DNA from 4 places in the Mesorhizobium sp. AR02 genome. Region 4 is predicted to be linked to each of the others. Evidence: predicted binding sites of a transcription regulator. Region 4 holds the regulator's gene; each other region holds the start of a gene.
What was found. The regulator LexA, encoded in region 4, represses DNA repair genes until DNA is damaged. The targets are predictions, from matches to a motif close to TGTTCNNNNTGTGTTCNG.
Positions count from the first base shown of each region.

Region 1: a site for LexA is predicted at 4,640-4,657, ahead of parE (DNA topoisomerase IV subunit B). Genes of this name have one in related genera too.
Region 2: a site for LexA is predicted at 2,219-2,236, ahead of dinB (DNA polymerase IV). Genes of this name have one in related genera too.
Region 3: a site for LexA is predicted at 4,898-4,915, ahead of recA (recombinase RecA). Genes of this name have one in related genera too.

Region 1 is NZ_CP080531.1:6,307,259-6,314,824, forward strand. Features, by position in the region: gene DBIPINDM_RS34765 (HEPN domain-containing protein) at 1-393, shown strand, start outside; gene DBIPINDM_RS34770 (FUSC family protein) at 401-2,467, opposite strand; gene parE (DNA topoisomerase IV subunit B) at 2,512-4,569, opposite strand; gene cpaB (Flp pilus assembly protein CpaB) at 4,807-5,733, shown strand; gene DBIPINDM_RS34785 (type II and III secretion system protein family protein) at 5,764-7,215, shown strand; gene DBIPINDM_RS34790 (hypothetical protein) at 7,220-7,489, shown strand; gene DBIPINDM_RS34795 (AAA family ATPase) at 7,539-7,566, shown strand, end outside.
Region 2 is NZ_CP080531.1:5,423,794-5,431,359, reverse strand. Features, by position in the region: gene DBIPINDM_RS30425 (winged helix-turn-helix transcriptional regulator) at 1-405, shown strand, start outside; gene DBIPINDM_RS30420 (IS4 family transposase) at 600-1,907, opposite strand; gene dinB (DNA polymerase IV) at 2,268-3,515, shown strand; gene DBIPINDM_RS30410 (excalibur calcium-binding domain-containing protein) at 3,519-3,851, opposite strand; gene rsgA (ribosome small subunit-dependent GTPase A) at 4,369-5,445, shown strand; gene DBIPINDM_RS30400 (sterol desaturase family protein) at 5,568-6,098, opposite strand; gene DBIPINDM_RS30395 (NUDIX domain-containing protein) at 6,286-6,756, shown strand; gene DBIPINDM_RS30390 (substrate-binding domain-containing protein) at 6,780-7,514, opposite strand; gene DBIPINDM_RS30385 (ABC transporter ATP-binding protein) at 7,432-7,566, shown strand, end outside.
Region 3 is NZ_CP080531.1:7,004,327-7,011,892, reverse strand. Features, by position in the region: gene DBIPINDM_RS38385 (GFA family protein) at 133-630, opposite strand; gene DBIPINDM_RS38380 (TfoX/Sxy family protein) at 716-1,039, shown strand; gene DBIPINDM_RS38375 (hypothetical protein) at 1,046-1,372, opposite strand; gene DBIPINDM_RS38370 (IS5 family transposase) at 1,369-2,475, opposite strand; gene DBIPINDM_RS38365 (pseudouridine-5'-phosphate glycosidase) at 2,754-3,671, opposite strand; gene DBIPINDM_RS38360 (carbohydrate kinase family protein) at 3,747-4,691, opposite strand; gene recA (recombinase RecA) at 4,973-6,073, shown strand; gene alaS (alanine--tRNA ligase) at 6,342-7,566, shown strand, end outside.
Region 4 is NZ_CP080531.1:6,540,165-6,547,730, reverse strand. Features, by position in the region: gene kynU (kynureninase) at 1-673, opposite strand, end outside; gene DBIPINDM_RS35885 (ABC transporter permease) at 708-1,631, opposite strand; gene DBIPINDM_RS35880 (ABC transporter ATP-binding protein) at 1,637-2,416, opposite strand; gene DBIPINDM_RS35875 (ABC transporter substrate-binding protein) at 2,475-3,461, opposite strand; gene DBIPINDM_RS35870 (GntR family transcriptional regulator) at 3,614-4,381, shown strand; gene lexA (transcriptional repressor LexA) at 4,760-5,497, shown strand; gene DBIPINDM_RS35860 (ComEC/Rec2 family competence protein) at 5,491-7,566, opposite strand, start outside.

The DNA.
Region 1 (7,566 bases), 230 kb from region 4:
ACTCTGGCTGCGTCAGGATCCCGCAACGCAGCCTATCTCAGCCAGCAGGCGATTGAGCAGATCATCCGGGCACTGGCGACTTCGGAGGCTATTCACATCGAACGTAATGATGCTCACCAGCTCGACAAGATTGTGAGGCGATTTCCAGACGATAACGTTGAGAAAACGGCGTTGAAGTCACTCGTTTGGCTGGAGGCCTATGCGACCACTTTCAGATATACTTTGCCTTCAGGTCAGATACCTCGTGCACCCGAAAAGGCAAAACTTCAGAAAGCTATAGAGGACATTTCGAACCTTGTCCTGCGGGTTGCAGGGCACTTTAAAGTCGACCTTGGCAATGAATCAAAGCCAGCCCAGACCGTGACGCCTATGCGCAGGTCGAATCCGCAATGACATCCGTCTAAGACCTGTTTTTAGTGAAAAAGTCCGGAAAATCCTCCATCGCCGCGGCAATGATGCGCAGTGATGCCGCGATCTGCAGCATGTCGCCGGGGGCGTTTCGCTGGGCGATGCCCGCCGCATACTGCCGGGCGACGGCGATGGTCGCTGTCTGCGGATCCCCGGGGGCGCGGAACAACAATTCGCGCGCCAGCCCTCTCAGGAAGTTGGCGATCGAAAGGGCGGCTTCGGATGGGATAGCGTGGTTTTGGCTAGCACCGCGCAGCCGCAGAATCTCCAACCCGACCGTGACGGCGGCGACGCCGCCGCCCAGAACCGCGTCGCCCTTCCTGCCGGAATTCTGCACCAGCGGCATCAGCTGGTTGATCCGGTCATAGGCAAGACTTTCGAAGGCCGAACGCCTCGGCACGCGTTCGTGCAGGCAAAGCCGTGCCAGATCCTCGCGCATGGCCCGCACGATCCGGTTTGCCGCGAGCCACGGATCGGCGGGCAGCACGACAATGAAGACGCCGATTGCCAGCAGAATACCGACCAGTACCGATGCCGAGCCGGCGAAGAACGGGCCAGGATCGTATGTCATCGCCTGATGCGGGCTGAGGAAGGCGAGGAAGTTGATGGCGAAGGCCGTGGCTACGCCGACATAGCGCGGATTGGCCATGCCTAGCGCCGTTGGCACCAGGATCGGCACGACAAACAGGACGAACCAGCCGAAGCCGGGCAGGGCAGGCAATGCGATCTGGCCGACGAGGAAGGCAAAGGGCAAAGCCAGCAGCGTTCCCTTGAAGAAGCCCCACGACACCTGCACGGGGTCCGGCCGCGCGGCAAACAGGCTGGAGACGACGGCAACGAGAATGACCGTGCCGGCCGCTTCCGACCATTTCGTCGTCAACCAGAAGGCCGCGACCAGCAACGTGGCAAGGGCAGCGCGCACGGCATTGCGCGATGCGCCGGGGTAATCGCGGTGCACCACCAGCGTAGGCTGCCTGCTGCCGCGGCCCGTACGGGTGACCGGTACACGCAAGGCATCGAGCCCGCGCAGCACCTGTTTAAGCGCCTCCGCGAAATCGGCTGCGATGGTGAGGCGGGTGATGGTGCCGACCCTGTCGTCACCCTGGTCGGTCGCGGCATCGGGTGTCTGCCGGGCCTTGGTCGAGATCGCGTCGAGCTGTTCCACCCAGGGTGCCGTATCGTCCAGTGCGCCGGGCTTTGCTGCCAATTCGCTGACAAGGGCCTGCAATTCCGAACGCACCGGGACAAGTGCGGCGTTTTTCGGAGCAGCGTGCGAATGCAGCGCGCGTGCCGCCGACAGAGCCGAGAGCAATTGTCCGATGGTGCGCCGCACCGGGTGGGCACGCGGTGCGAAGCTTGGCGCTTCCAGCCTGGCATAAGCGCGCATTTCGCCGAGTGTCTGGGTGTCGGCGACGAGTTTGCGATGCAGTGCGGAGAGTGTCGCTGTATCACCTTCCGAGAAGGCTCCTGCGGCGTAGGTGGCAAGGTCGAGAATGCAGCGTTTCAGCCGTGAGATGATGGCATCACTGGCCAGTTTCGGCAGGATCAGCCGGCTGGTCAGGCCGGCGCAGACGATACCGAGCACGATCTCGGCGCAGCGCGCGACCGCGAGGTCGACGACCAGATGCGGCTGTCCAAAGGCGGGCAGGCCGATGATCATGGCGGTGTAGCCGGCAAGCGCCGCACCATAAGCCTCTGGATTGCGCAGCAGCGAGGAGACGAAGGTGCAGATGCCGATCCAGACGGCGAGCACCGTCACCAGTACCCATGGGTTGGTGCCGAAGACCGTAGTGATGCCGATCGCCGCGACACCGCCGGCAAGAGTGCCAAGCAACCGGTAAAAACCCTTGGCCAGCACCATGCCCGCGACCGGCTGAGCAACGATAAACACGGTCATCATTGCCCATTGCGGATGGTCGAGCTTCAGCGCGTAGGCAGCCAGCAGCGCGATCAGACCGGCCGAAACGGTGCGCAGGGCGAAAATCCAGTCGGAGCGCGTCGGTTGCGTCAGTCCGGCCAAGCTCGTTTCGAAATAGGCTCTCAGCTGTGCGCCGGTCACATGCTCGTCTCCGCAAGTTGAGCCTGTTATGGACCGGCAGACGGCTAGATATCCAGCACTTCCGTTTCGGCGAATTCGGCGCGTTCCTGGATGAAGCGGAAGCGGGCTTCCGGCTTGGTGCCCATCAGCGCATCGACCGCATCCTTGGTCGCGGCCTCGGCATCGATCACATCGATGCGAAGCAGCGTGCGCTTCCTCGGATCCATGGTCGTCTCCTTGAGCTGCGCTGCCATCATCTCGCCCAGACCCTTGAAACGGCCAAGCTCGACCTTGCCGCGCCCGGTGAATTCGGTGCGCAGGAGCTCGTCCTTGTGCGCGTCGTCGCGGGCGTAGGCGACCTTGCCGCCTTGCCTGATCGAGTAAAGCGGCGGCACCGCCAGATAGAGATGGCCGCCGCGCACCAGCGCCGGCATTTCCTGGTAGAAGAAGGTGATCAGCAGCGAAGCGATGTGGGCACCGTCGACGTCGGCGTCAGTCATGATGATCACGCGGTCGTAGCGCAGATCCTCGTCGCGGTATTTAGACCGCGTGCCGCAGCCAAGCGCCTGGATCAGGTCCGATATCTGCTGGTTGGCGGCCAGCTTGTCATTGCCGGCGCTGGCGACGTTGAGGATTTTTCCGCGCAGCGGCAACACGGCCTGGCTGGCGCGGTCGCGCGCCTGCTTGGCCGAGCCGCCGGCCGAGTCACCTTCGACGATGAACAGTTCAGCACCGGCAGCGGCATTTTGCGTGCAGTCGGCGAGCTTGCCCGGCAGCCGCAGCTTGCGCACCGCACTCTTGCGCGACACTTCCTTTTCCTGGCGCCGGCGCACCCGCTCGTCGGCGCGCGCGATCACCCAGTCGAGCAGCTTCGAAGCCTCCTGCGGATTGTCGGCCAGCCAATGGTCGAACGGATCGCGGATCGCGGTCTCGACAATTCGGATAGCCTCGATCGTTGCCAGCCTGTCCTTGGTCTGGCCGACAAATTCCGGCTCGCGGATGAACACCGACAGCATGCCCGCCGCCGAGATCATGACGTCTTCCGAGGTAACGACCGAGGCGCGCTTGTTGCCAACCAGATCGGCATAGGCGCGCAAGCCCCGGGTCAGCACGTTGCGGAAGCCGGCCTCGTGGGTGCCGCCTTCACCCGTCGGGATGGTGTTGCAGTAGGAATTGATGAAGCCGTCGCCGCCGAACCAGGTCACCGCCCATTCGAGCGAGCCGTGGCCGCCCTGCTTCTCGCTCTTGCCGGCGAAGATTTCCCGCGTCACCTGGAAGTCGTCGCCGAGCGATGCCTTGAGATAGTCCTTGAGGCCGCCGGGAAAATGGAATTCCGCCTTGGCCGGCGTCGGATCCTTTTCCTTGAACAGCGAGGGATCGCAGGTCCAGCGGATTTCGACGCCGCCGAACAGATAGGCCTTCGAACGCGTCATGCGGTAGAGGCGCGCCGGCTCGAAGGCGCAGCCCTTGCCAAAAATCTGCTCGTCGGGATGGAAGCGGGTCTTGGTGCCGCGGCGGTTGTGCACCTCGCCGAGGTGCTCCAGGCCGCTTACCGGAATGCCGCGCGAGAATCTTTGGCGGTAAAGCTGGCGGCCTCGCGCCACTTCGACCTCGAGATGGTCCGACAGCGCATTGACGACGGAGACGCCGACGCCGTGCAGGCCGCCCGAGGTCTCATAAACCTTGGAGTCGAATTTGCCGCCCGAATGCAGCGTCGTCATGATGACTTCCAGCGCCGGCTTCTTGTATTTCGGATGCGGATCGACAGGGATGCCGCGACCATTGTCGGTAACGGTCAGAAACCCGTCGGCCGAAAGCTCGACATCGATGAAGGTGGCGTGGCCGGCGACAGCCTCGTCCATCGAATTGTCGATGACCTCGGCGAACAGATGGTGCATCGCCTTGTCGTCGGTGCCGCCAATATACATGCCCGGCCGGCGGCGCACCGGCTCCAGGCCTTCGAGCACCTCGATGTCGGCGGCACTGTAGCCCTCGCTGCCATCCTTGGTCGCGGCCGGGCGCTTGGCTGCTGCCTGCACCAGCGGATCCGCCGGGCGCGCGGGTGTGCGAACAGGCTGTGGCTGCTTGTCCATATTGCCGAAGAGATCGTTGTTGTCGTCCATGCCTGCCATCGGGTTCGATGCTGCGAATCACCCGTCGATACTGCCACGCTTTGCGGCGCCAAGCGACGGAGGTTCCTGTTACGTTCGGGGATTTGACCCGTCTTATCCTAAAACCATTCGATAACCAAGCGGGCGGAAATAGGTCCGATACCACCGTTCCGCATTCCTGATTCTTTAACAAAGCGGCCTAGCGTGAGCCCAACATAACAAGAAACGACGGGCATCAGGGGTTTCGGCGTGAGGGGCAAGGCCATAACGATGATCGGCATCGCTGCCGTTTTCGGCGCGATCTCGATTTTTGCCGCGGATTTCTGGGTCAAGAGCCAGGCCAGGCCCGATGCCGAGGAGAAGACGGCGTCGATCGCCGCTCCGGCCCCGCCCAGGATCGAGTTCAAGACCATCGTGGTGGCGAACGCGCCGTTGCGCTACGGCATGGAACTCGACCGCGCCAAGTTGACCGAAATCCCGTGGCCGCAGGATTCCCTGCCGCAGGGCGCCTTTGCCACCATCGATGGCTTGCTCGGCGAGGGCGGCCGCGTCGTTCTCTCGCCGATCGAGGTCAACGAACCGGTGCTGCTGACCAAGCTGTCGGGGCCGAACGGCCGCGCGACGCTCTCCAACATGATGACGCCAGGAATGCGGGCGGTCACCATCCGCACCGACGAGATCGCCGGTGTCGGCGGCTTCGTCACGCCGGGAGACCGCGTCGATGTCGTGCTGACGCGCGATGCCGGCGAAATCCAGGAAGTCGCCAAGAACGCGCAAGGCGCCGCCGGTTCGACCATCACCTCCGAGATCGTCGTCGCCGATGCCAAGGTGCTGAGCGTCGGGCAGGGCGCCGACGAGCGCCAGACGACGCCGCAGGTGACCAATTCCGTGACCATCGAGGTGACGACCGAAGGCGCGCAGAAAGTGGCGCTTGCCCGCACCGTCGGCACGCTGTCGCTGTCGCTGCGCTCCGCCAGTGAAGGCGGCGACGGCAAGAACGGCGTCACCACCATCTCTTCCTTCGGCGGATCGGTGGCGGCCAAGGCTCAGGCCGCGGCCGGCTCGCTGTTCGATGCGATGACCAAGGAGCCGGAGAAGCCGAAATTCAAGACGGTTATCGTGACCCGCGGCACGAAGGCCGAGGAATATCAGGTTCCTGCGCGGGACCAGAAGTAAAGACCGGTGGGGACCGGACGGGACAGGGCAATGTTGATGCGTACCCTATATGGAATGACGGGCCGGTCGCGCTTTGTGCGCACCCTGGCGATCGCGGTTGCTCTGGCTGCGAGCGGCATGCTCGCTATGCCCGGGGCGGCCAAGGCGGACAATGAAATCGTCTATGTCTCGGCGACCAAGAATGCGTCGATCAAGGTCGCCAAGGGCAAGCCCAAGACGATCGTTACGAGTGCTGCCTTCTACCAGATCGTCATCGGCGATCCGGAGATCGCCAACGTCAACCCGCTGACCGACAAATCCTTCTATGTGCTGGGCAACAATCTCGGCACCACCGGCATTGCGCTGTTCGACGAGAAAAAACAGCTTGTCGGCACCGTCGACATCGAGGTGACGCTCGACACGGATCAGCTGGCCAGCACCATCCGTGCCAGCGTGCCGGACGCCAAGATCAAGGTCGGCTCGGCCAATGGCCGTGTGGTGTTGTCGGGCGAGGCCGATGACGCGGTCGCCGCCGAAAAGGCAAACAAGATCGCCACCCGCTTTTCCGGCAACGAGGAGGTGATCAATTCGGTCAACATCTCATCGTCGCAGCAGGTCCAGCTCAATGTGCGCTTTGTCGAGATCAACCGCCAGGCGGGGCAGGATCTGGGTGCAAAATACAGCGCCAATTTCGCCTACGGCATTGGTGGGCGCAGTGTCGTGCTGAACCCGGATGGGGCGTCGGTGCCGACGGCGGGTACTGGCGAGATCATCGGCAGCTTGCTGTCGAACGGCGTGTCCGTCGATATCGCCGTCAAAGCGCTGGAGGAGCGCGGCCTTGCCCGCATGCTGGCCGAGCCCAACCTGATCGCGCGCTCCGGAGAGACGGCGAGCTTCCTCGCCGGCGGCGAATTCCCGATCCCGGTTTCGGAGGACAATGGCAAGATCTCCGTCACCTACAAGAAATACGGCGTCAGCCTGGACTTCACGCCGACCGTGCTCAAGGACGGGCTGGTCAGCCTCGACATCGCGCCGGAAGTCTCTTCGATCGATGCGTCGGCGTCCTACAACATCGGCAACATTTCGGTGCCGGGCTTCACTGTCCGCCGCGCCAAGACCTCGGTCGACCTGAAGAACGGCCAGAGCTTCATGATCGCAGGGCTGCTGCAGTCGCAAAACGACATCACCACGTCGCGCATTCCCGGCCTCGGCAAGATGCCGGTGCTCGGGTCGCTGTTCTCGTCGAAATCCTACCAGCGGCGCGAGACCGACCTGGTCATCCTCGTCACGCCCTATCTGGTCAAGCCGGTCGATCCGTCGAAGAAAATGGTCGAGCCGACCGATGGTTCGCAACCGGCCAGCAATGTCGACTATTTCCTCAACAACACCGAGGAAGTGAAGGCATCGGACACCGGCCGCGCGCTGGCACTAGCAGATGGCAGCGCCGCACGGGTTGCTCCCGCCACCACGGTCGGGCACTTCCTCGACCTGCCGAAGGACTGAAATCATGCGTCTGGTCCTGAGATCGAGCATCACCCTGCTTCTTGCCGGTCTGGCCGGCGGCTGCACCAGCGACGATTACACACGCAGCGAAGGGGTGACGACCGGCGCCGGCAACGCCCAGGCCGCCAACACCGTCATGCAGATGGTCGATCCGTGGAAGTACGGCGTCCAGAACACCAGGCTTCTCGTTCCTGCCAAGCGTGGCAATGCCGGACCGGTCACACCCGATCAGGCGGCGGGCGCGAAGGCATCGCAGACAAACACAAGCGACTGATTCAACAGGGCAACTGATCCACAAGCGATCGACCTCACAGGCGGCGAGCATGGCAAACGGCATCAAGACCAGGAAGA
Region 2 (7,566 bases), 1.1 Mb from region 4:
GAAAAATCCGGCTGCCCCATCAACCTGGCGCTGGAACTGCTCGGTGACCGCTGGACGCTGCTCATCATCCGCGACTTGGTCTTCGCCGGGAAAAAGCATTTTCGCGAATTCCTGCAGTCCGACGAAGGCATCTCGTCGCGCACGCTGGCCGAGCGGCTGCAGACACTGCAGGACGAAGGCATCCTCACCCGCAGCGACGACCCGAGCCATGGGCTGAAGGCGATCTACCGGCTGACCGAGGCCGGCATCGACCTTTTGCCGGTGCTGACCACGCTCGGCGCCTGGGGCAGCAAACACCGCAAGGCCGATGATCATCTGGCCCGCATCGCCGACGAACTGGCGGCCGGCGGCGCGCCGGCGCTGGAGCGGATGAAAGCGGCGCTGCGGGCCGAGCACGTTGTTTAAGAGGACGGCGGTTGTTGAGGTTCGACCGAAGGGGCACCGCCCGTCCCGCAACGTTAGCGCCGCCCCTCATTGCCCTGCCGGGCATTTCTCCCCGTAAACGGGGCGAAAGAGGCTGATCTCAGCGCCGCCGCTTCACTTGCAACGTTGGCGATTGGCGAAACCAGCGACGCGAGCGTCCTTCTCCCCGTTTACGGCTACGGAATGCACACATCTCTGAGTTCCCAGCCTTTTGCGATGGCACGGAAGTATTCGAGGCCGTGTCGGAAGGTGATGGGACCAGGTGGTTTGGAGGAGGGATAGCCATTCCAGCCGCCAAGGCGGGCAATGATCCAGGCGGCCCATGCGAGACTGTGCCTTGGGTGCGGGTTGTTTTGCAAGGCGGTGCGACCTTGATAGCTGGCATCGAGGCTGTCGAGCACGGCGATGTCGGAAGTGCTGAAGGCATTGGCGGCGTGTTCGCCACCAATGCCTTCGCGGGCCTGGACGAGTTGCAGGATAACCGCCGCAGCCTTGGTGGCGATGGCGGCGAGCTTGATCAAGACCTCGGCGCTGGCGAGTTGGCTGTCCTCGAGGCGCAGGCCGTGCGTCTTCATCAGACGGAACAACTGCTCGATGGTCCAGCGCCGCCTGTACCAGTCGACGATCTGCCAGGCGGCGGCGACGTCGCTGATCTCATGGGTGGTGAGCAGACGCCAGTGCACTGGCTCGGCCGCGGCTGGAGGACCAAGTTCGACGACTTCGACAAGGTTCAGCGTCACGGTCTTCGGCAAATCCCTGGCGCCGGGATTGTCGGGACAGCACACCTCGACCTTGCTGAAGCGCAGGCTCACCTGGGTGCTGCGTGCCGCCCGCTTGTGCGTGGCCAACAACTCAAGCCTGCGCGCGGCCACGAACGGCAGCGCTGCCGTCACGCTCGACAAAGTACCGCCGCCCGCTACGGCACGATCGTGCATCACACGCGTCAAAAGGTGGACATTGCCGCCGGGCAGTGTCGCCCATTCGGCATAGATGTCGCTCTCGCGGTCGGCCACGATCGTAACAGTGGCGGCTTTGGCCAGCACGCTTCTGGCCTGAAGGGCCGTGTCGATCCAGCGGCGCGATTCCTTGTCCTTGAGCGAGCGCTTGGCGTGCGGTGTCTCGACCCGGCCCTTGCGCGTGTAGACGCTGCCGGCCACCAGCCCCAGACAACCGCCGCTCACCGCATCGATGGCCACCATCGCATGCACCAGCACGCCGCGCCCACCACCTTTGCCGATCTCACCCAGGCCGCGTCGCCGCTCGGGCGTGGTGGCAAAGGTGATCTCGCTGGTGTCCTGGATCGCCAACACATGCCGCTCGGCGGCCGCAGACACCGTCTGTTCGCTCCAGCCTTGGATCAACCGCTCGATCGTCACCTTGTCATTGGCCAGCAGGCGATGGAACCCGACCTCCTGCGCCCGCCGGCCCTCGCCAAGCCGGCGCAGGCAGATATCTTGGCGCGCAACCATGCGGTCGAGCAGCATCGCCCCCTTTTGTCGAGGCGCAAATCCCCGAAACGGCCCAGCGACGGTTGCTCAACAAGCATGCGACACCTCGAATCAAGCAAAGTGCCTGACACAGAATCACGCCGAAAGCCGAGACCGCCAGCCCTCCTCAAGCCGAGAGTCAATCCGCCGCACCCCACTCCTAGATGTGTGCATTCCGTAGCCGTTTACGGGGAGAAGATGGCGGCAGCCAGATGAGGGGCAGCGCTACCGTCACAGGATACAGCACGTCACGGAAGACAGTTGCCCACCGGGTGCATCCGCGGCCCCGCTTGACAATAATCACCTTTTGTTCTCTATTCGTTCTTGTCTATCAGCAACTGCGGATGAGCGGTCGGGATGGAAACGACAGCCACCATCCTGCATGCCGATCTCGACGCGTTCTACGCCTCGGTCGAGCAGCTGCTCGACCCGTCGCTGCGCGGCAAGCCGATCGCGGTGGGCGGCGGCGTGGTGTTGGCCGCCTCCTATGAAGCGCGCGCCTTCGGCGTGCGCGGCGGCATGCCGGGGCGCAAAGCGCGTGAGCTTTGCCCGCAGCTGATCTTCGTCGGCGGCAATTTCAGCCACTACCAGCGGCTGGGCGATGCGGCGATAAAAGTGCTCGACGATTTCACGCCGGTGGTCGAGCGCATTTCCATCGACGAGGCCTTCGCCGATGTCGCCGGCTGCACGCATCTGTTCGGGCAGCCGCAAGAGATCGCCACGGCGATCCGCCGCCGCGTGCGAGCCGAACTCGGCCTGCCGATCTCGATCGGCGTCGCCCGCACCAAGCACCTGGCCAAGATCGCCTCGCAGGTCGCCAAGCCCGACGGGCTGGTGGTGGTCGATCCCGGCACCGAGCTTGCCTTCCTGCACGATCTGCCGGTCGGGCTGATGTGGGGCGTCGGCCCGGCGACCAGGGCAAGGCTGGCCGAGATCGGCGTCGAGACCATCGGCCAACTGGCGAGGACCCATAGCGGCGCGCTGACCAGGCTGCTCGGCCCCGCCGCCGGCGAAAAACTCGCCGCCCTGTCCTGGAACCGCGACCCGAGGAAACTGGAGACCAAGCGCCGCGCGCACTCGGCCGGTGCGCAATCAGCACTTGGCCAGAAGCCCGCCGTGGCGCAAGTGATCGTGCCGACGCTGCTGCATCTGGCCGACCGGGTCGCCAGCCGGCTGCGCGCCAAGGCGCGGCCAGGCCGCACCGTGACGGTGCGCGTGCGCTTTGCCGATCTCAGCGCCGTCACGCGCTCGATCACGCTGGACCAGCCGATCTCGGCGACCACCATGCTGGCCGAAATCGCCGGCGACCTGGTGCGCGGCGTGCTTGCCGACCATCCCGGGGAGAAAACCATCTCGCTGCTGGCGATCTCGGTCTCGCATCTCTGGGAAAGTGCCGAGCTGCAGCTCGACCTGCCGCTCGGCCTCGCCGACGAGAAGCGCCGCCCCGGCTCCAGCCAAGGCCTCGCCCGCTTCGGCGCCGACCGCGCCATCGACAAGATCCGCGAGCGCTTCGGCAAGCAGGCCGTAGGGTACGGCACCGTGGCACTGGAGGCCGCCCGCTCGGTGCCTGACGAATTCAGGGAGCTGGCGGAAAAGGAATTGTAAGAACTACCTGCCAGTGCGCCAGTAACGATGCACTTTGACGCCGCTGGCGCTTTCCCCATGCCAAGGCTCGCAGGCGATACCGTCCTTGTCCGCATCATGCGTCGGCCAATAGCCGGGTTGCCCCTTGCGCGCGGGGGCAAGCCCGACGGCGCGGGCGGCCGCACAGTTCGGGAATGCAGCAAAATGCCTGAGGGCGGAGAGTGGCGAGTCGATCTGGATGCCGACAAAGCCATAAGCAATGTAGCCAGACAACAAGATGAACGGCGCAAAAAGAGCCATCCATTTCAGCCCGCCATGGCGACGAGGCGTATGCCAATGCAAAAATGGCAGAAGCATTCCCGGTACGCCCCCGGTTCCATTACCCCAGCGGAATCTATCTTGAGCCGGCTGTCGTGGCAATGAGATCGGGCTTGCACCAGTTTCCCGACGGATTCAGGAAATTGGCGGAAAAGGAGCTGTGAGCGTGGGAGGCGTCAGCCCCCTCGCCCTACGGCTTCCGGATCAACGCCCGGACGTGGCAGGCGCGGCGGTCACGGCGGACAGCAGCTCGCGCTTCACCAGCACCGGCTTCAGATATGTCTTCTTCACGGCAAAGTCCCCCAGCCCAAGCGGCTGGCGGCAGTAACATCCGGCAAGCGCGGCTTGTCAAGAAAATGCGGACTCCGGCCTGGCGAGCGGCTTCTTGTCTTGAGGCTCGCCCGGTGACTATCGAGACAATCGACGTCGCTGACGGGTGAGCCCGGCCCTCTCGCCGTGAAATGCTTGCCAAATCCCGCCATGCCGCCCATACAACAGCGTGGGCGGACCGCCCCCCAAAGGGGCGTTGTCCGCGCCACACCTCTTCTTGCCAGAGATACTGTCCGATGTCAGCGACGCCGCACCCTTGGTCGAAGCCGTGACGGCCTCCTCCCCCGTTCCGTCACCATCGCTCGCCAGCCTCGGATGGTCGGATTTTTTCGGCGATCAGCTTGAACAGGCTGAGGCAGGCCTGATCCCGACCCGCATTGCCATGGTGCATCGTGACCGCCTGAGCGGCCTGTCCCAGACGGGACAAATCGACCTGACGCTGGCGCCGCAAGCCAACACTGGCGACTACGCCGTCGGCGACTGGGTGCTGGTCGAGCCGCATAGTCACCTCTTGCGCCGTCGCCTGACCCGCAAGACGGTTCTGGAACGCCGCACCCAGGGCGGCCGGGTGCCACAGCTGGCCGCGGCCAATGTCGACACGCTGTTCATCGTCACCTCCTGCAATGCCGATTTCAACATCGCGCGGCTCGAGCGCTATCTGGCGCTGGCCAACGAGGCCGGAACGACACCCGTGATCCTGCTGACCAAGGCCGACACGGCTGAAGACGCCGAAGCGTACCAAAACCAAGCCGCCGCACTGCAGCGCGGATTGGCCGTGGTGACGCTGAACCCGCGCACAGCGGATGCCGCGGCAGCACTCGCCGCCTGGTGCGGCACGGGGCAGACGGTGGCGCTGATCGGTTCCTCCGGTGTCGGCAAATCGACACTGGTCAACACGCTGGCCGGATCGGCGCGGCAATCGCCGCAGCAGACCGGAGCCATTCGCGAACACGACGCCAAGGGACGCCACACCACCACGGCGCGGTCGCTGCATGCCATTGCCGGTGGTGGCTGGGTGATCGACACGCCGGGCATGCGCACGCTGCAGGTCAGCGACGTCGGCTACGGCATCGACACGCTGTTTGCCGAGATCACCGAGCTGGCACCGCTGTGCAAGTTCCGCGACTGCACGCATGTGCACGAACCGGGCTGCGCGGTGCAGGCTGCCATCAAGGCCGGCACGCTTGATCCGGAACGCCTGGCCCGCTGGCGCAAACTGACCGACGAAAACCAGCACAACACGCCGGTGCAGAGCGGGCCTCGCGGCTCCAAGTCACCTGCCGGTCGCGGCAAGCGGCGCTGAATGACTGCCCTACTGCCCTACTGCCCTACTGCCCTACTGCCCTACTGCCCTACTGCCCTACTGCCCTACTGCCCTACTGCCCTACTGCCCTACTGCCCTACTGCCCTACTGCCCTACTGCCCTCAAAGCCGCGCCGTGCCGAAAACCCGGTCCCACAATAGCGACGTCACGCCGAAATTGGCGTTGTCGTCGATATGGTGGTGCACCGCATGGCGGCGCTTCAGCGTGTAGAGGTAGCTGGGATGGGCGGGATGCCAGTGGTGGATCATGTGGTGGACACTGACATACCAGAGATAGCCCAGCATCAGCCCGCAACTGACCGCGCTGGCGGTCGCGAAATCCGAAATCAGCCAAACGGGCAGTGCGATCAGCGCATGCACGCCGAGACTGAGCCAGGTCGGCGTGCCCACCGGGCTGCGCTCCTCGACATGATGACGGTCGTGCAGGTCCCTGATGTAGGGAACGTGATGAAGGACGAAGCGGTGCAGGACGTATTCGATCAACGTCCACAGGCCGAGACAGATCAGCACCGTGCCGATCCATTCCGGCGCACTCTCTTCCCCGGCCTCGATCAGCCCGGCCACCCCCAAGAGGGCGATCACCAGCGGATAGACCACGAAATCGCTGTAGTAGCCGATCAGACCCAGTTGCATTCCGGACGCCCCACCTGATTTTTCGACGCCGCCCCAGAAACGATACTATCAGATTGCCGAACTCGCGGGTGAGGTGCAATGCAGATGCATCTGACATAGCGTCGCAATTTCCCGGTGCAAGATCGGCATCCATGATCGACACAGAATCGGCCGACCTCGCACCAGCGCCGCAAACGGACATGCAAAAATGGCAAAACGCAGTGCGGGCCTGCTGATTTATCGTCGAAGCGACGACGAACTCAGAGTGCTTCTGGTTCATCCCGGCGGCCCGTTCTGGGCGAAGAAGGACGATGGCGCCTGGTCGATCACGAAAGGCCTCGTCGACGAGGGCGAGGACGAACTGGCGGCCGCACGGCGCGAGACCGGGGAAGAGCTCGGCGTCACGGTCGATGGTCCCTTCGCGCGCCTCGGTGATTACAAGCAGCCGGGCGGCAAGATCGTTATCGCATGGTCCGTCGAGGCACGGACCGAGATCGACGCCGCCGCCGTCAAGAGCAACAGCTTCACCATGGAATGGCCGCCGCGGTCGGGATCGATGAAGGAGTTTCCGGAGATCGACAGGGCCGGCTGGTTCAGCTTGGCCGAGGCCGAGGTCAAGATCCTTGTCGGGCAGCGGCCTATTCTGGCTGACTTGGTAGAGCAATTGGGGGCTGGATAGCCGCCAGCCATGTCCCTGCCCCGTCACGTCGTCTCGCGCAGGATCACTGTCGGTTCCATCAACACCATCCGGCGCGGCTGCGTTGGGTCGTCGAGGAAATCGATCAGCGCACCGATCGCCAGGGAACCGGCTTCGGAAATGCGCCGTTCGATCGTCGACAGCGGCCGCACCAGCAGCGGCGCGATGTAGATGTTGTCGAAGCCCATCACCGCGCAGTCTTCGGGAACGCTCAGGCCGCGTTCGCGCAGCGCGACGGTCGCCCCCATCGCCAGCATGTCGCTCATGCAGCACATGGCCGAGAAGTGTGCGCGGTCGAGCAGCGTGCGGGTGGCCACCAGTCCAAACCGATGATTGAACGCGCCGCATTCGATCAGATCGGGATCGACCGGCAGCCCGGCCTCGCGATGCGCCCGCTCGAATCCCGCCCGCCTGATTTTGGTGTTCGAGGCGGCGGGATTGCCGCTGACAAAGGCGATGCGTGTGTGTCCCGCCTCGATCAGATGGCGCGCCGACAGGAAGGCGCCCTGCTCGTAATCCGTATCGATGCGCGCGGCGAGACAGTCGAGATCGGGAATTTCCCGGTCCATCGAGATCACCGGGATCCTGAGCCGCTCCAGGAGGTCAGCGTCCGGAATAAGGTCGCTCGCGGCGAGCACGATGCCATCGACGCCATGACTGGCGAGGAAGGTCAGATGCGCTGCCTCTTTCTCAGGATGCGGCAAGAGCACGCTGTTCAACGTCGTATCGGGCCTGCTCAAGGCAACGTCCGGCAAGATCGTGCTCGACGGCCAGGATGTCTCCAACCGGCCG
Region 3 (7,566 bases), 460 kb from region 4:
TTTTCCTTCGCCCCGTTTACGGGGAGAAGGTGGCCCGAAGGGCCGGATGAGGGGCAGCGCTAGCCTCTCCAAGTTCGCGCCGCCCCTCATCTGCCTGCCGGCATCTTCTCCCCGTAAACGGGGCGAAGAACGCTACTCGACCCACATCCCCGTCCGCTTGTGCCAGTCCGCGATTGATTCTTCGGGATAAACATCGAACGCCTTGTCACCCTTGCCGATATCGGGTTCGACCCAGTTCGCCTTGTATTTCAGCATCAGATGCACCTTTTCAGGCGGTTTTGGCAGGTCGCTGTCGATCGCCGAGGCGAAGGGATGCACCAGCTCCGGCCAGGTCGGGTCGTAGAGCCAGAGCGCCGACCCGCATTTGCGGCAGAAATTGCGCTCGCCGGTCGAGACCTCGCAATGGGGATGCTCGTCATCTTCAATCTCGGCCCGGTAGACGCCGAGGCTGCGCTTACCCCTGATGTTCAGCGTCTCGTAGTCGGCGCCGAGATTGATGGCGAAACCGCCACCGCCCTGCTGCTTGCGGCAGATCGAGCAGTAGCACAGCATGAACGGCACCGGTGTGTGGCTTTCCACCTCGAAACGCACGGCGTTGCAACGGCAGGATCCCTTGAGCAGAAGCGGCATGACAAAAACTCCGACGGTTCTCAACCTGTCAGCATGATCTTGGTTGCGCGATGACAATGTCAAATGCCGGTGACATGATCGCGGCATGGACAATGAACGCATCGCCGAACTGTTCGCGGGGCTCGGCCCGGTCAGCATCCGCCGGCTGTTCGGCGGCAAGGGCATCTATTTCGACGGCGTCATCGTCGCCATTGTGCTGCGCGGCGAATTGCTGCTCAAGGCCGACGAGCAAAGCGCGCCCGACTTCGAGGCTGCCGGCTGCAAGCAATGGACCTATACCGGCTCACGCCACGGCAAGCTGGTCGCCATGCCCTATTGGAGCATTCCCGACAGTGCTTTTGACGATCCCGACGAGATGACGGTCTGGTCGCGGCGCGCCTATGAGGCAGGGCGGCGGGCTGGGAAGTGATTTGACCTAGCAGGCTGTTGAAGAAGTGCACTTGCGAGCGACGAAGTCAGCTTCGTCGCCGCCATGGAAGCAGATTTGTCCGTTGATGGAGCCGTCTGGTTGGATTTCAGCCCAGCCATTGCCCTGGGCTTCGTCCATTTCGTCATTGCCTTGCCAGGAGAAGGCGACATCGTTGCCGTCGCCCGCGCCGAATATCTGACCAGTGACGCAGCCGAAGGCGAATTCCCCGGAGCCATCGGCCGCGAACTCAATGTAGGCGGGCTCCATCATGTCGCGATAGTCCTCGACATAGTCGGGCATCGCGACAATCCGCCAGCGGCCGGTGAGGCTCATACCGGCGCTGCCAGCAGCTTGGGCAAGCGGACCAGATTGTAGGCCGCCAGGTTCAAGGTGAAGGCCGCGCCCACACGGGCGCATCCTCGCAGCTTGACCTTGGCCATGCCGGCCGAGGCCTTGATCCAGCCAAACACTTCTTCGATCCGCTTGCGGCAGCGCTGGCTGACCGCATAGCCGGCATGGGAGCGCGTGCGACCATCGATCGCCGTCACGCGAGGCTTGCCGGTTTTGCTCAGATGGCCGTCGATGGCGATGTGCGGCGTGATCTTGCGCTCGCGCAGATCCCTGATGAAAGCGCGCACGTCATAGGCCTTGTCGGCACCCAGTGTGATGCGCCGCCGCGACGGTCTGCGGTCCAACATGGCGAGCGCGGCATCACGCTCGCTCGTGCCCGTGGCCTGGGTGATGCCGCCATCGACCGCCAGCCCATGGCGGTTCTCCATCAGCGCATGCCCCATGTAGCAGAGCTTCGCCGGCTGCCCGTCGCCCTTCTTGTAGAGCCGCGCCTGCGGGTCGCTCGTGCTCTGGTGTGTGTCGTTGGAGCGCTTCTCCTTATGAAAGCCACGCTCGGCATTGCGACCTGCTCCATCCGGACCGTTGTCGTCTCCGTCTTTGCGGCGGAAGCTCTTGATCGAAGCCCAGGCCTCGATCAGCGTCCCGTCCACCGAGAAGTGATCCGACGACAAAAGCCGCTTCACCTTTGGCTGCGCCAGCACAGCGCGCAGAAACTTTGCCGCGATCTCACCTTCCAACAGCCGATCCCGGTTCTTGGTGAAGCTCGAATGATCCCAGGCCGGATCGTCAACGCCAAGCCCCACGAACCAGCGAAACAGAAGATCAAACTCCATCCGCTCCATCAACTGACGTTCCGAACGAATGCCGTAGAAGGCCTGCAACAGCATCGCACGCAGCAACCGTTCCGGGGCGATCGACGGGCGGCCGAGCCCGGGTGGATAAAGCACCGCAAAATCGCCATCCATCGCGACAAGAGCCGCGTTAACGATCTCCCGTATCACCCGCAGCGGATGATCACGTCGAACCCGCGCCTCAAGATCGACATACGAAAACAGAGAGCCTGTCCGTTCGTCCGAGCCGCGCATCCACAAATCCCCAAATCATCCGGGGAGAAGTGAATCACGCTCCAAACAACCGCGCCAGCACTTCTTCAACAGCCTGCTAGCGCTGGCTGCTATCGAGGGGGCACGTCGAGGCCGCCCCCTCATCCGGCCGCTTCGCGGCCACCTTCTCCCCGAGGGGAGAAGAGACGAGCATCATCGCCGGCAGCTCCTCTCGCCTCGGGGAGAGGTCGGATTGCCCCGAATTGCTCTTTGCAATTCGGTCTTGGCAATCCGGGTGAGGGGGACTTTCTTGGCAGCTCCTACAGCGCCTTCGCAATCCTCGCCGCCAGCCGCGCATTGTTTTCGACCAGCGCAATGTTGGTCTTCAGGCTCCGGCCGCCGGTCAGTTCGAGGATTTTTCCCAGCAGGAACGGTGTCACCGCCTTGCCGGTCACGTTGAGTGCCTCGGCGGCCTTTTGCGCCGCTTCGATATAGCCGGCCATCTCTTCTGCCGGGATTTCGTGATTCTCGGGCACCGGGTTGGCGATCAGCATGCCGCCGCCAAGCCCCAGTGCCAGTCGCGTCCGGTAGAAATGCGCGATCTCTTCTGGGGTGTGCAGGGTCAGCGGCGCGCGGAAGGGCGACTGCCGCGACCAGAACGCCGGCATGGTCTCGCAGCCATGACCGACAACAGGCACGCCGCGCGTTTCCAGAACCTCCAGCGTCTTTTCGATATCGAGGATCGCCTTGGCGCCGGCCGAGACGACGATGACCGGCGTGCGTGCCAGTTCGTCGAGATCGGCCGAGATATCAAAACTCTTTTCCGCACCCTTGTGCACGCCGCCAATGCCGCCGGTGGCGAACACTTTTATCCCGACCATTTCAGCTGCGATCATCGTGGCGGCGACTGTCGTGCCGCCGGTGCGGCCTTGCGCCACGGCGAAGCCGAGGTCGGCGCGCGACAGCTTCATGGCGTCACCGGTCATGGCGAGCGATTCGCGCTCGCCATCGGACAGGCCGATCTTGACGCGGCCGCCGACCACGGCGATCGTCGCCGGCACGGCGCCGCCGTCGCTGATGATCTTTTCGACATCTGCCGCCATGGCGCCATTGTCGGGATAGGGCATGCCATGGGTGATGATGGTGCTTTCCAGCGCCACCACCGGCCGTCCGGCGGCCAGAGCCTGCGCCACTGGCGCGTGGATATCGATGAAGGGGCGGGCGGTTTCCGGGGTCATCTGGATCTCCAATTCGCGGTGCGGCGCATCCATCGGGGCACTCGGCAACACTGCGGCGTTATGAATTTGCCGGTCTCATGCCACTTCCTGCGCGTCCGGCACAAGGGCCAGCGCTTCCGCGAAGCTCGCCGCGGTGAAATCGGGAATGGCATCGGCGCTTTCGATGGCAAGCGTCGCCGCGGCGACGCCGTCGCGCAAGGCCTGGCGCAAAGGCAGGCCGCGCAGCAGGGCTGCGATCGTCGCGCCCGCCAGTGCATCGCCGGCGCCGGTGACGTCAGCGACTTTTCTTGGGGCAGGCGGCAGGATTGAAAAAGCACCCGCTTCATCGAAACCCAGCACCGGCGCGCTGCCTGCCGTGACGACGCCGCTGGCAAGACCGCTGCATCGCAAGCCGTCGATGACATCTCGCTCGGCGGCATTTGCGTCGACGCCGGCCAGCACAATGGCCTCGCGCCGGTTCATGAAGATCAGCGCCAGCGCGCCAAGCACCGGTATCAGCCGCACCACCTTGGCCGGCGAAATGGCAATGGCATACACCGGCTTGCCGGCGGCAAGCGAAACCAGCCGTTCCAAAGCCGAGGACGGCAGGTTGGCGTCGCATAGGATGGCATCGGCGGCAGCGATCGCCTCGCGGACCTTGGAGCGCCTCATCTGCTTGGGGAACGCCAGATCGTACAGCGCCATGTCGGCGAAGCCGACGATCAGCTCGCCCTCGCGGTCGATCAATGCCGTATAGCTCGGCGTCGTGCGGTCGAGGAAGACCGCTGACAGATCGGCGATGCCTGCCTGCGCGATGGCTCTCGAAATGCTGTCCGCCGCGGCATCGCCGCCGCGCATCGACATCAGGGAGCCCGATACGCCACGCCGCACCGTGCTGCGCAGCGCGTTGAAGACGCCGCCACCGACATCCTCGCGCATCGTGCCGGGATTGGACGCGGCCGGCACGTAAGCGCCGGACACCTGGCCACGCCGGTCGATATGGGCGCCGCCCACGGCCAGTATCTTTGCGGATTTCACCATGCCGGCGATATGCCCTTTGTTATTGCAGCCGCACAAGCGCTAGGCTGCAGAATCGAGTTTTCGCATGCAAGGCGGCGATTCGGCGACCGAAACAATGGAACCGCCTGGCCCAATGTGCGATGCGTTCCTGTTCGATCTCTTGGTACGAAAAAAGAACAAATCCGGATATCATTTGTTTTTCAGATATTTGATCCCTCTTGCCAAACGAGAACAAAAAAGGTACAAAATGGCAGGGATTACGGATTGTCCGGCCTTCATTGACGACCAAGGGGTGATGTATCATGGCTCAGAATTCTTTGCGGCTTGTAGAGGATAAGGCAGTGGACAAATCAAAGGCTCTGGATGCGGCGCTGTCGCAAATCGAGCGGGCTTTCGGCAAGGGCTCGATCATGCGGCTCGGCGCGAACGAGCAGGTCGTCGAGATCGAGACGGTGCCGACCGGCTCGCTTGGCCTCGACATCGCGCTTGGCGTCGGTGGCCTGCCGCGCGGCCGCATCATCGAGATCTACGGGCCGGAAAGCTCGGGCAAGACGACGCTGGCGCTGCACACCGTGGCCGAAGCCCAGAAGAAGGGCGGCATCTGTGCCTTCGTCGACGCCGAACATGCGCTCGATCCGGTCTATGCCCGCAAGCTCGGCGTCGATCTCGAAAACCTGCTGATCTCGCAGCCCGACACCGGCGAGCAGGCGCTGGAGATCTGCGACACGCTGGTGCGTTCCGGCGCCATCGATGTGCTGGTGGTTGATTCGGTGGCGGCGCTGACGCCGCGTGCCGAAATCGAGGGCGAGATGGGCGATTCGCTGCCGGGTCTTCAAGCTCGTTTGATGAGCCAGGCACTGCGCAAGCTGACCGCTTCGATCTCGCGCTCCAACACCATGGTCATCTTCATCAACCAGATCCGCATGAAGATCGGCGTCATGTTCGGTTCGCCCGAAACCACGACCGGCGGCAACGCGCTGAAATTTTATGCGTCGGTGCGCCTCGACATCCGCCGCATCGGCTCGGTCAAGGACCGCGACGAGGTCGTCGGCAACCAGACCCGCGTCAAGGTGGTCAAGAACAAGCTGGCGCCGCCCTTCAAGGTGGTCGAATTCGACATCATGTATGGCGAGGGCGTGTCCAAGACCGGCGAGCTGGTCGATCTCGGCGTCAAGGCCGGCGTGGTCGAGAAGTCCGGCGCCTGGTTCTCCTACAATTCGCAGCGTCTCGGCCAGGGCCGCGAGAATGCAAAACTGTTCCTGCGTGACAATCCCGATACCGCACGCGAGATCGAACTGGCGCTCAGGCAGAATGCCGGGCTGATCGCCGAGAAATTCCTTGAAAACGGTGGCTCTGAGGGCAACGGCGACGACGGTTTTGAGGACGAAGCCGGCGCGATGTAGGGCAATTGCCGGAGTTCGGCCATAATCCCGGTCTATGGTCTGAAGCTTAAGTAACTGAGTTCTGTAGTATCGCGTTCAAACCGCCGGCCTTCGCGCCGGCGGTTTTCGTTTTTGGCTAGCGCGGACGGCTGACAAGCTCCTGGATTGGCCCAATTCCGTGTTTCTGGACAGGCTGGGGCGTGCCCGCTAAAAGGCCAAATCTATTTCTGGAAAGCAGAGACCAGTTTCCGCCGGCCGCGCCGGCGGTTTTCGCGAAAAGGCAGCAGTCATGAGTGGCGTGAACGAGATCCGGTCGACATTTCTCGACTATTTCCGCAAGGAGGGCCACGAGGTCGTCGCCTCGAGCCCGCTCGTGCCGCGCAACGATCCGACATTGATGTTCACCAATGCCGGCATGGTGCAGTTCAAGAACGTCTTCACCGGTTTGGAGAAGCGGTCCTATTCGCGTGCCACCACCGCCCAGAAAAGCGTTCGCGCCGGCGGCAAGCACAACGACCTCGACAATGTCGGCTACACCGCGCGCCACCTGACCTTTTTCGAGATGCTCGGCAACTTCTCCTTCGGCGACTATTTCAAGGAGCGTGCCATCGAGCTCGCCTGGAATCTCATCACCAAGGAGTTCGGGCTGAAGAAGGACAAGCTGCTGGTCACCGTCTATCACACGGACGACGAGGCGGCCGGCTTCTGGAAGAAGATCGCCGGCTTCTCGGACGATCGCATCATCCGCATCCCGACCTCGGACAATTTCTGGGCGATGGGCGACACCGGTCCTTGCGGGCCGTGCTCGGAAATCTTCATCGATCGTGGCGAGCACATCTGGGGCGGTCCTCCCGGCAGTCCCGAGGAAGACGGCGATCGCTTCCTCGAATTCTGGAACCTGGTGTTCATGCAATATGAACAGGTGACGAAGGAGGAGCGCGTCGACCTGCCGCGTCCATCGATCGACACCGGCATGGGCCTGGAGCGCATGGCGTCCATCCTGCAAGGCGTGGAAAGCGTCTTCGAAACCGACCTGTTCCGGCACCTGATCGATGCGGCGTCCTCCGCGCTTGGGCGCGCTCCCGATGCGGAAACGGTGGCGTCCTACCGCGTTATTGCCGATCATCTGCGCTCGTCCTCCTTCCTGGTCGCCGACGGCGTGTTGCCGTCGAACGAAGGCCGTGGCTATGTGCTGCGCCGGATCATGCGCCGCGCCATGCGCCACGCGCAGCTGCTCGGTGCGAACGAGCCGCTGATGTGGAAGCTGGTGCCGGCGCTGGTGCGCGAGATGGGCCAGGCCTATCCCGAACTGCAGCGCGGTGAGCAGCTGATCACAGAGACCCTGAAGCTCGAAGAGACACGCTTCCGCAAGACGCTGGTGCGCGGCCTCGGCCTGCTCTCCGAGGCGACGGAAACGCTGCACGCCGGCGACATGCTGGACGGCGAGACGGCTTTCAAGCTCTACGACACCTACGGCTTCCCGCTCGACCTGACGCAGGACGCGCTGCGTCAGC
Region 4 (7,566 bases):
AGGTGCAGCCAATGGCGAAATCGGCATTGGCGCTGTCGAGCTCGACCGGCAGCGCACCGGCCGTGTGGCAGAGATCCCAGACGATCAGCGCGCCGGCCTGGTGGGCCTTGCGCGTCAGCGCGGCCATGTCGCGCAGCTGGCCGGATTTGTAATTGACGTGGTTGACCAAGATGACGGCGACGCGCTCGTCGATCAGCTCTTCAATGGTCGGAGCATCGACGCCCTCGAGCCGCAGCACCGTGCCCGGCCGCGTCGAGGCCACGCCTTCGGCCATGTAGAGATCAGTTGGAAAGCTGTCGCCCTCGGCGACGATGACCGAGCGGTCCGGCCGCATGCCGAGCGCGGCATGCAGTACCTTATAGATGTTGATCGAGGTCGTATCGCAGACCACAGTCTGGCTGGCCGCCGCTCCGATCAGGCGCCCCAGCTGATCGCCAAGCGCGACCGGCATATCGAACCAGCCGGCCGTGTTCCAGGCACGGATGAGGTCCTGCGCCCACTCCTGCGTCGCGGCCTTTTGCAGCTCGTTGAAGACAGCGGGTGCCGCGGCGCCCAGCGAATTGCCGTCGAGATAGATTACACCTTCCGGCAAAATGAACCGGTCGCGCATGGCGCGCAGCGGATCCGCCGCATCCATGGCTTCGACTGCTGCGAGATCGAGCGTTGCACGCATGATTTGTGACATTCCCTGGTTATTTACGCCGTAATTATTCACGGATGGCTTCGCGAGCCGGTGCGGGTCCCCGGCCCCGCTTGAGGCTGGGCAGAGCAAGCATGGCAAGCACGAACAGGCCCGTGGCAAGCTTCAGGTCGGGAGGCGGCATGCCGGCGGCAAGGCAGAACGACACCAGCTGGTAATAGATGATCGCGCCGGCGAAAGGCGCCAGCAGCTGACGCCAGACCGTCTGCTTGCCGACGACCGCTTCGCCGATCATCAGCGCGGCAAGGCCGTTGATGAGGATGCCCAGCCCCATATTAACGTCGGCAAATCCCTGCGACTGCACCATCAGCGCGCCGCTCGATGCCGAAAACGCGCTCGCCAGCCCGACACCGCCTATGGTCGCCGCCCAGACATTGATGCCTTGAGCCTCGGCCATGTCAGGATTGGCGCCGACGGCGCGCACGGCAGTGCCCTTCTCGGTCCTGAAGAACATGTAGAGCGATGCGAAGACGACGAGCGCGAGAAGACCCGCGACAACGATCTTGCTGGCCGGGAAACCTGGCCGCGCGAACGGTACCCAGTCGAACACGGCGGGCGAGCCGAAGACGGAAAGATTGGACTTGCCCATGATGCGCAGGTTGATGCTGTAAAGCATCGTCATCATCAGGATACCCGCAAGAAGCGTGTGGATGCGGAAGCGCAGATGGATGAAGGCCGTGCAGCAGCCCGCCGCGAAGCCCGCCACGAATGCGACCATGATGCAGAGCAGCGGCGATGCACCGGCAGCCAGCAGGACGCCGCAGACGCAGCCGCCCAGCGGAAAGGCGCCTTCGCTGGTGAGATCGGGAAAATTGAGCATGCGAAACGGGATCATGATGCCGAGCACGACAAAGGCCAGGATCAGGCTTTGCGCCAGGGTCACCGGCATGATCGCGACGAAGCTGGTGAGAACGTCCTGAACAAAACCCATGATGATCAGCTCGCCAGCAACATGCGGTCGGTCTTGATGGAAAAATGGCCGATCAGGTCGAGAACCGTGACCCTCGCCTTCTCCTCGCCGGTGACCTCCAGGAGGACCCGGCCCGCGTCGAGCATGATCACCCGGCTGCCATAGTCGACGGCGTGCTGCATGTTGTGGGTCACCATCAGGGTGGTCAGCTTCAGCGCATTGACCGCGCGCACCGTCGCCTGCATGACGATCTCGGCCGTGCGCGGATCGAGTGCCGCGGTATGCTCGTCGAGCAGCAGCAGGTCCGGCGATCCGCCGACTGCCATGATCAGCGACAGCGACTGCCTCTGCCCGCCCGAGAGCAGATCGACGCGGGTATCGAGACGATTTTCCAGACCGAGGCCCAATATCGACAGGCGCTCCTTGTAGGACGCAAGCCGCGCGGCGTTCAGCCCTTGCCGCAGCGTGCGTTTGTGGCTGCGCAGATCGGCGAGCAACATGTTCTCCGCCACGGTCATGCTGGCGGCGGTGCCGCGCATCGGATCCTGGAAGACGCGCGCCAATCTTGTCGCGCGCTTGTACACCGGCATAGCTGTCACGTCGGCGTCGTTGATCAGGATCTTGCCGGAATCCAGGACAAGTGCTCCGGAAATGGCGTTGAGCATGCTGCTCTTGCCGGCTCCGTTGGAGCCGATGACGATGCCGAACTCGCCTGTGGCCAATGACAGGCTGAGACCGTCCAGCGCGACCTTCTCGTCGGCCTGGCCCCTGTAGAATACTTTGCGCGCGGATCGGATCTCGAGCATCGTTCCTCCCTGACTTGAAGGGCGACGGCGCCAACGCCGTCACCCTTGCAGCCCGATGTCAGTCGACGATGCAGCCGCAATCGGCCATCGATGCCGGTATCTCGATGCCGAACGCAGCCATCGCCTTGCGGGAAATCGTTGCCATGTGATCCTTATAGGCGGGGCGCGACGGTGCGATCGTCTTGGTATCCTTGCCCTTGAGGATCTCGGCGGCGATGTTGCCGGCGTTGATGCCGACCTGCGTGTAATTGACCGCGAAGCTTGCCGGTACGGTGCCGTTGCGGACCGCGCTGTCATCGGAGTTGACGATCGGGATACCGGCCTGGCGAGCGGCCGCGGAGACGGCGGCGATCGCCGGCTGGATCAGGTTCGAGGCCGGGCCGTAGATCACGTCTGCCTTGCCGGCGAGCGAAGCGATGCGCTGCTGGATGTCATTGACGTTGTCGATGCCGACTTCCACGACCTCGAAGCCGGCTGCGGGCGCCGCCGCCTTGATCTTTTCGACCAAGGCAACGTCGTTGGCCTCGCCTGGATTGTAAGGCACGCCAAAGCGCTTGGCGTTCGGCAGCAGCTTCTTGGTGAAGGCCATCACCGCGGCGACATCCTGCAGATCGCTGGCGCCGGTCATGCCTTCGTCGCCGGCGTCCCACGACGGCACCAGCTTGGCCGCCACCGGATCGGTGACCGCGGCAAAGACGATCGGAATGCCGGAACCGGCGAGCGCCTTCTTGGCGATCTGCGAGACCGGCGTGGTGATGGTGTAGATCAGCTTGGGCTGCTCCGCCTGCAGCTTGGCGATCATCTGCGGCACCAGCGATGCATCGAAATTGGTATGGCTCTCCGTGTAGACGACGTCCTTGCCCTCGACGAAGCCATTGTCCGTCAACGCCTTCTTGAAGCCGGCTATGGCGGCGTTGAGCTGTGGATGCTCGCCGAAATTGGCGATGCCGATGCGTATCTGATCGGCCGCGGCACTGCCTGCACTGACCATCAACGCGCCTGCCAGGGCCAAGCCCGACAGCCAAGCGGATTTCGACTTCAACATCATTTCCTCCCAGATTTGATCGGCGCCGCTCCCGGGCGGCAACTGCGGCGATCATGGTCAGTCCCTCAGCGCCTGTCAAACATTATATATAATTCTTGCCATGCCTTCACATGATATATAATTTTCGCAAGCCTGATGATGGACGGAAAGTGATGCAGGATCAGAATAACTCCACCAAGACGGAGGCGGCCTATCAGCTGCTGCGGCGCGATATCCTGACCACCCGCCTCATGCCAGGAGCGCCGCTCAAGCTGAGCGCACTGCGCGGCATATATGGCGTCGGCTGGACGCCACTGCGTGAGGCTTTGTCCCGACTTGAAGCCGAGCGCCTGGTCACCGCCATCAGCAATCGCGGCTTTGCCGTCGCTCCCGTGTCGCGGGCCGAGCTCGAGGACCTGGCGCGCGCAAGGCTGGTTGTCGAAATGCCGCTGTTCCTGGAATCGATCGCGAACGGCGGTAGGGAATGGGAGGACGCGGTTGTCACCGCTCATTACCGGCTCTCCCGCTGCAAGACTGCGGTCGACGACCCCTCGGATGCGGCCGTCGACAAGTGGGACGAGAGCCACGAGGCCTTTCACGCGGCGCTGTTGAGCGCGGCGACGTCCAACTGGCTGTTACGGTTCCGCTCGACCATCGCCGATCAGCTGCGGCGGCATCATCGTTTTCTCGGCCTGGCGCCGACATTGCGGGCGGCGGCCGGCCTCAAGCACGGCTATGGCGAGGCCATGGACGCTCTGCGCGAGGCGATCGCGATCGAGCATCACACCGCAATCATGGAAGCGGCACTCGATCGCGACGTCGAGCGGGCAAAGGCACTCATGACCGCGCATATCGGCTACACGCTGCACGTCTATGTTCACAGCGAAGACAGTGGCACCTACGCCGCCCGCGCCGGCAGCCTGAAAGCGGTTTCCGGATGACGCTTGCGTGGCGTCCAGATCCCCGCGGCCCGTACCCGCCCCGAAGCCCGCGATTGTTGGCATTTTGGTTTCGTTTCGTTCCGCTGGAAATGGATCGATAAACCATACAAATCCACCCCGTGAACGCCTTTCGAAGGCCTGATGCCAAACCGCATCCTGGGGTAGGCCACAGGCCATTAACCAAAACAATTTCAATGCGCGCGGCGGAGGCGGAGGTGGTCGACTGCCGCCCGCTGCCAGGGGCAAAAAATTTCAGGCGTCTTAACAAATTCACTAAACTTTAAACGGTTGCAGAACACAACTGGAACAGATAGTGTTTGTTCTGGGTTTGTTTTTCGATTCTGGTTCAGACCCTTTGTTCAAGCCTTGGGGGCCGCCATGCTGACGCGCAAGCAACATGAACTCTTGATGTTCATTCATGAACGGCTGAAGGAAAGCGGCATTCCACCGTCCTTCGACGAGATGAAGGAAGCGCTCGATCTCGCCTCCAAGTCAGGCATCCATCGCCTGATCACGGCGCTGGAGGAACGCGGCTTCATTCGCCGGCTGCCCAACCGGGCGCGGGCGCTGGAAGTGCTGCGGCTGCCGGATTCGATCGCGCCCGGCCTCAATGCTGCAAAGAAATTCTCGCCGAGCGTCATCCAGGGCAGTCTCGGTCAGGGCGGCCTTGGCCGCCAGATCAAGCCGGCGTCGTCGCGCTTGCCGGCGGCCGGCAACGACGACGACGCGGTTTCCGCGGTGTCGATCCCGGTGATGGGCCGCATCGCCGCCGGTGTGCCGATCGATGCCATCCAGCATCAGACGCATTCGATCTCGGTGCCGCCGGACATGATCATGGGTGGTGAGCACTATGCGCTCGAGGTCAAGGGCGACTCGATGATCGAGGCCGGCATCTTCGATGGCGACACCGTCATTATCCGCAACGCCGACACGGCGAGCCCGGGCGAGATCGTCGTGGCGCTGGTCGACGAGGAGGAAGCGACATTGAAGCGGTTCCGCCGCAAGGGTGCCTCGATCGCGCTTGAAGCCGCCAACCCTGCCTACGAGACGCGCATTTTCGGACCGGACAGGGTCAAGGTGCAAGGCAAGCTCGTCGGGCTGATCCGGCGCTACTGAGCAGGAGCGGTCGGCGCTTCGGGTTTTTGATAGGGCGGCAGCCCCCTCGCCTCACGCGAAAATTTTCGCTGCTCGTGCCAAGGCCGATACGGGCTGTCCACCGCGAAGCTGACGATTGGCGGACCGGTCGCCGATTGGCGGTCAAAGAAGACGGCGGCACTGCCCTTACGGGCCAGTTGCCGTTTGGTGACGACGAGAACCAGCGGATTGTGGCAGGCGTCATAGCCGGTCGCGTCATTGACGACGATCAAATCGGCGAAACCGCAGGCTTTCCAGGTGTCCTTGCGGTCTTCGACATGCGCAATGATCGCGCCGGACGGGTGCCGGGCAAGACAGACGCCATCCGTGCAATAGAATGGCGCTCCCGGCGGCAGGTTGACGGCATCGGCAATGCCGAATTGCCCCTCCGCCTTGCTGAACATTTCCGGCACGACGATGGTTTCGGACACCAGCGCGCGTTTCCAATTGTCGACGGTGAATTCGTTCGGACGAGCCCGGCTGACCGCGAGTTCGCCACCGCCGATCGGCAACGCGACCAGCCGTGCATCTTCCGAGATCAAGACATCCGGCGTGCGCGTATCCGACACCGTCAACAGGCCGGCAAGCGCGAATGGCAGCGCTGCGAGCCGCAGCCAGGTCGTCGCCATCGTCGCGATGACCAGGGCGATGGTCACCAGCAGGACGGATTGCTGCGAAATCAGCCCGACCGCGTCGACCGGCGAGCGTTCCGATATCCAGGCCGATATGGCGATCATTGCGGTCAGGCCCTTGCCCATCACGTAAAGAAAGGGACCATCGGCACCGAAAGGCATCGCCAGCGAACTGAGAACAGCGAAAGGCATGACAATCAGCGAGACGATCGGCATGACGGCCAGATTGGCGAACAGGCTGAGCGGCGACACACGCTGGAAATGCCAGATGGCAAACAGCGCCGTGGCGCAGCCGGCGATGATGGAGGTCATGGCCAATCCGCCTGTCGCCAGCAGGAATTTTCGCGTGAGAAAGCTTGGCAGGGATCGCTTTGGCGGTGGCGGTCTTGTCTTTCCCGAATGGTGATCCGCCCAACCGGCATAGGCGCCAACCAGCGCAGCCGTTGCCGCGAACGACATCTGGAAACTCGGGCCGACCACTTCGTGTGGCGACACCACGATGACGGCAATCGCCGAGATCGCCAGATTGCGCATGGTCAGCGCCGCGCGATCGAACAGGACGGCAGTCAGCATCACCGCAAGCATGATGAAGCTGCGTTCGGCGGCGACGACGACGCCCGAAATCACGAGATAGGCGGCGATCGAGAACAGGGCCGCGGCGGCCGCGTATTTCTTCACCGGCCGACGCGCGGAAAAATCCGGAAACAGCGCGAAGGCGCCGCGCAGCAGACCCATGATGGTGCCGGCAACCAGCGCCATATGCAGTCCGGAAATCGAGATGATGTGATAGATGCCGGTGCGCCGCATCGCCTCGTTGATTTCGTCGGGAATGCCCGCGCGGACGCCAACGATCAGCGCCGCGGCGATCTCGCCCTCGGCCCCTCCAATGCTGCCCCTGATATGGTCGGCGATGGCTTCACGGGCATTTTCTATCCCGGAGAAAAGGCGGGCTGACAGAGGCATCTCACCGTCCTCGGCGGAGACAAGCTTTGGATTGCCGAGAAAGAAGCCGCTGCCGCCAATGCCGGCGAAATAGCTGTCGAAGGAGAAATCGTAGCTGTCCGGCCGCACCGGGCCGGTCGGCGGCAACAGTTTGGCATAGCCGGTGACCAGGGAGCCGGCAGTCATGTCCGCCGGGATATTTCGCGCCGAAAGCCGGACCCTTTCCGGCGCATAGCGCAATTTCGGCCGGGCGGTCGACGTCACGTCTATGGTCAGCCGGATGCGGCCAGTCTCCATCCGGTCGAGCGAGACGACGCGGCCGGTCACTTCAGTCGAGATTTCCGAGCCCAGCATCTGGGTGCCCACTCGCCATGTCTCGACCTTGGCGGCAAGCAGGCCAAGCGCGCACAACAATGCCGCCATGAAGCCCAGATGGGTTTTCGGCCAGGAGCGCGAGACAAGCGTGCAGATCGCCAT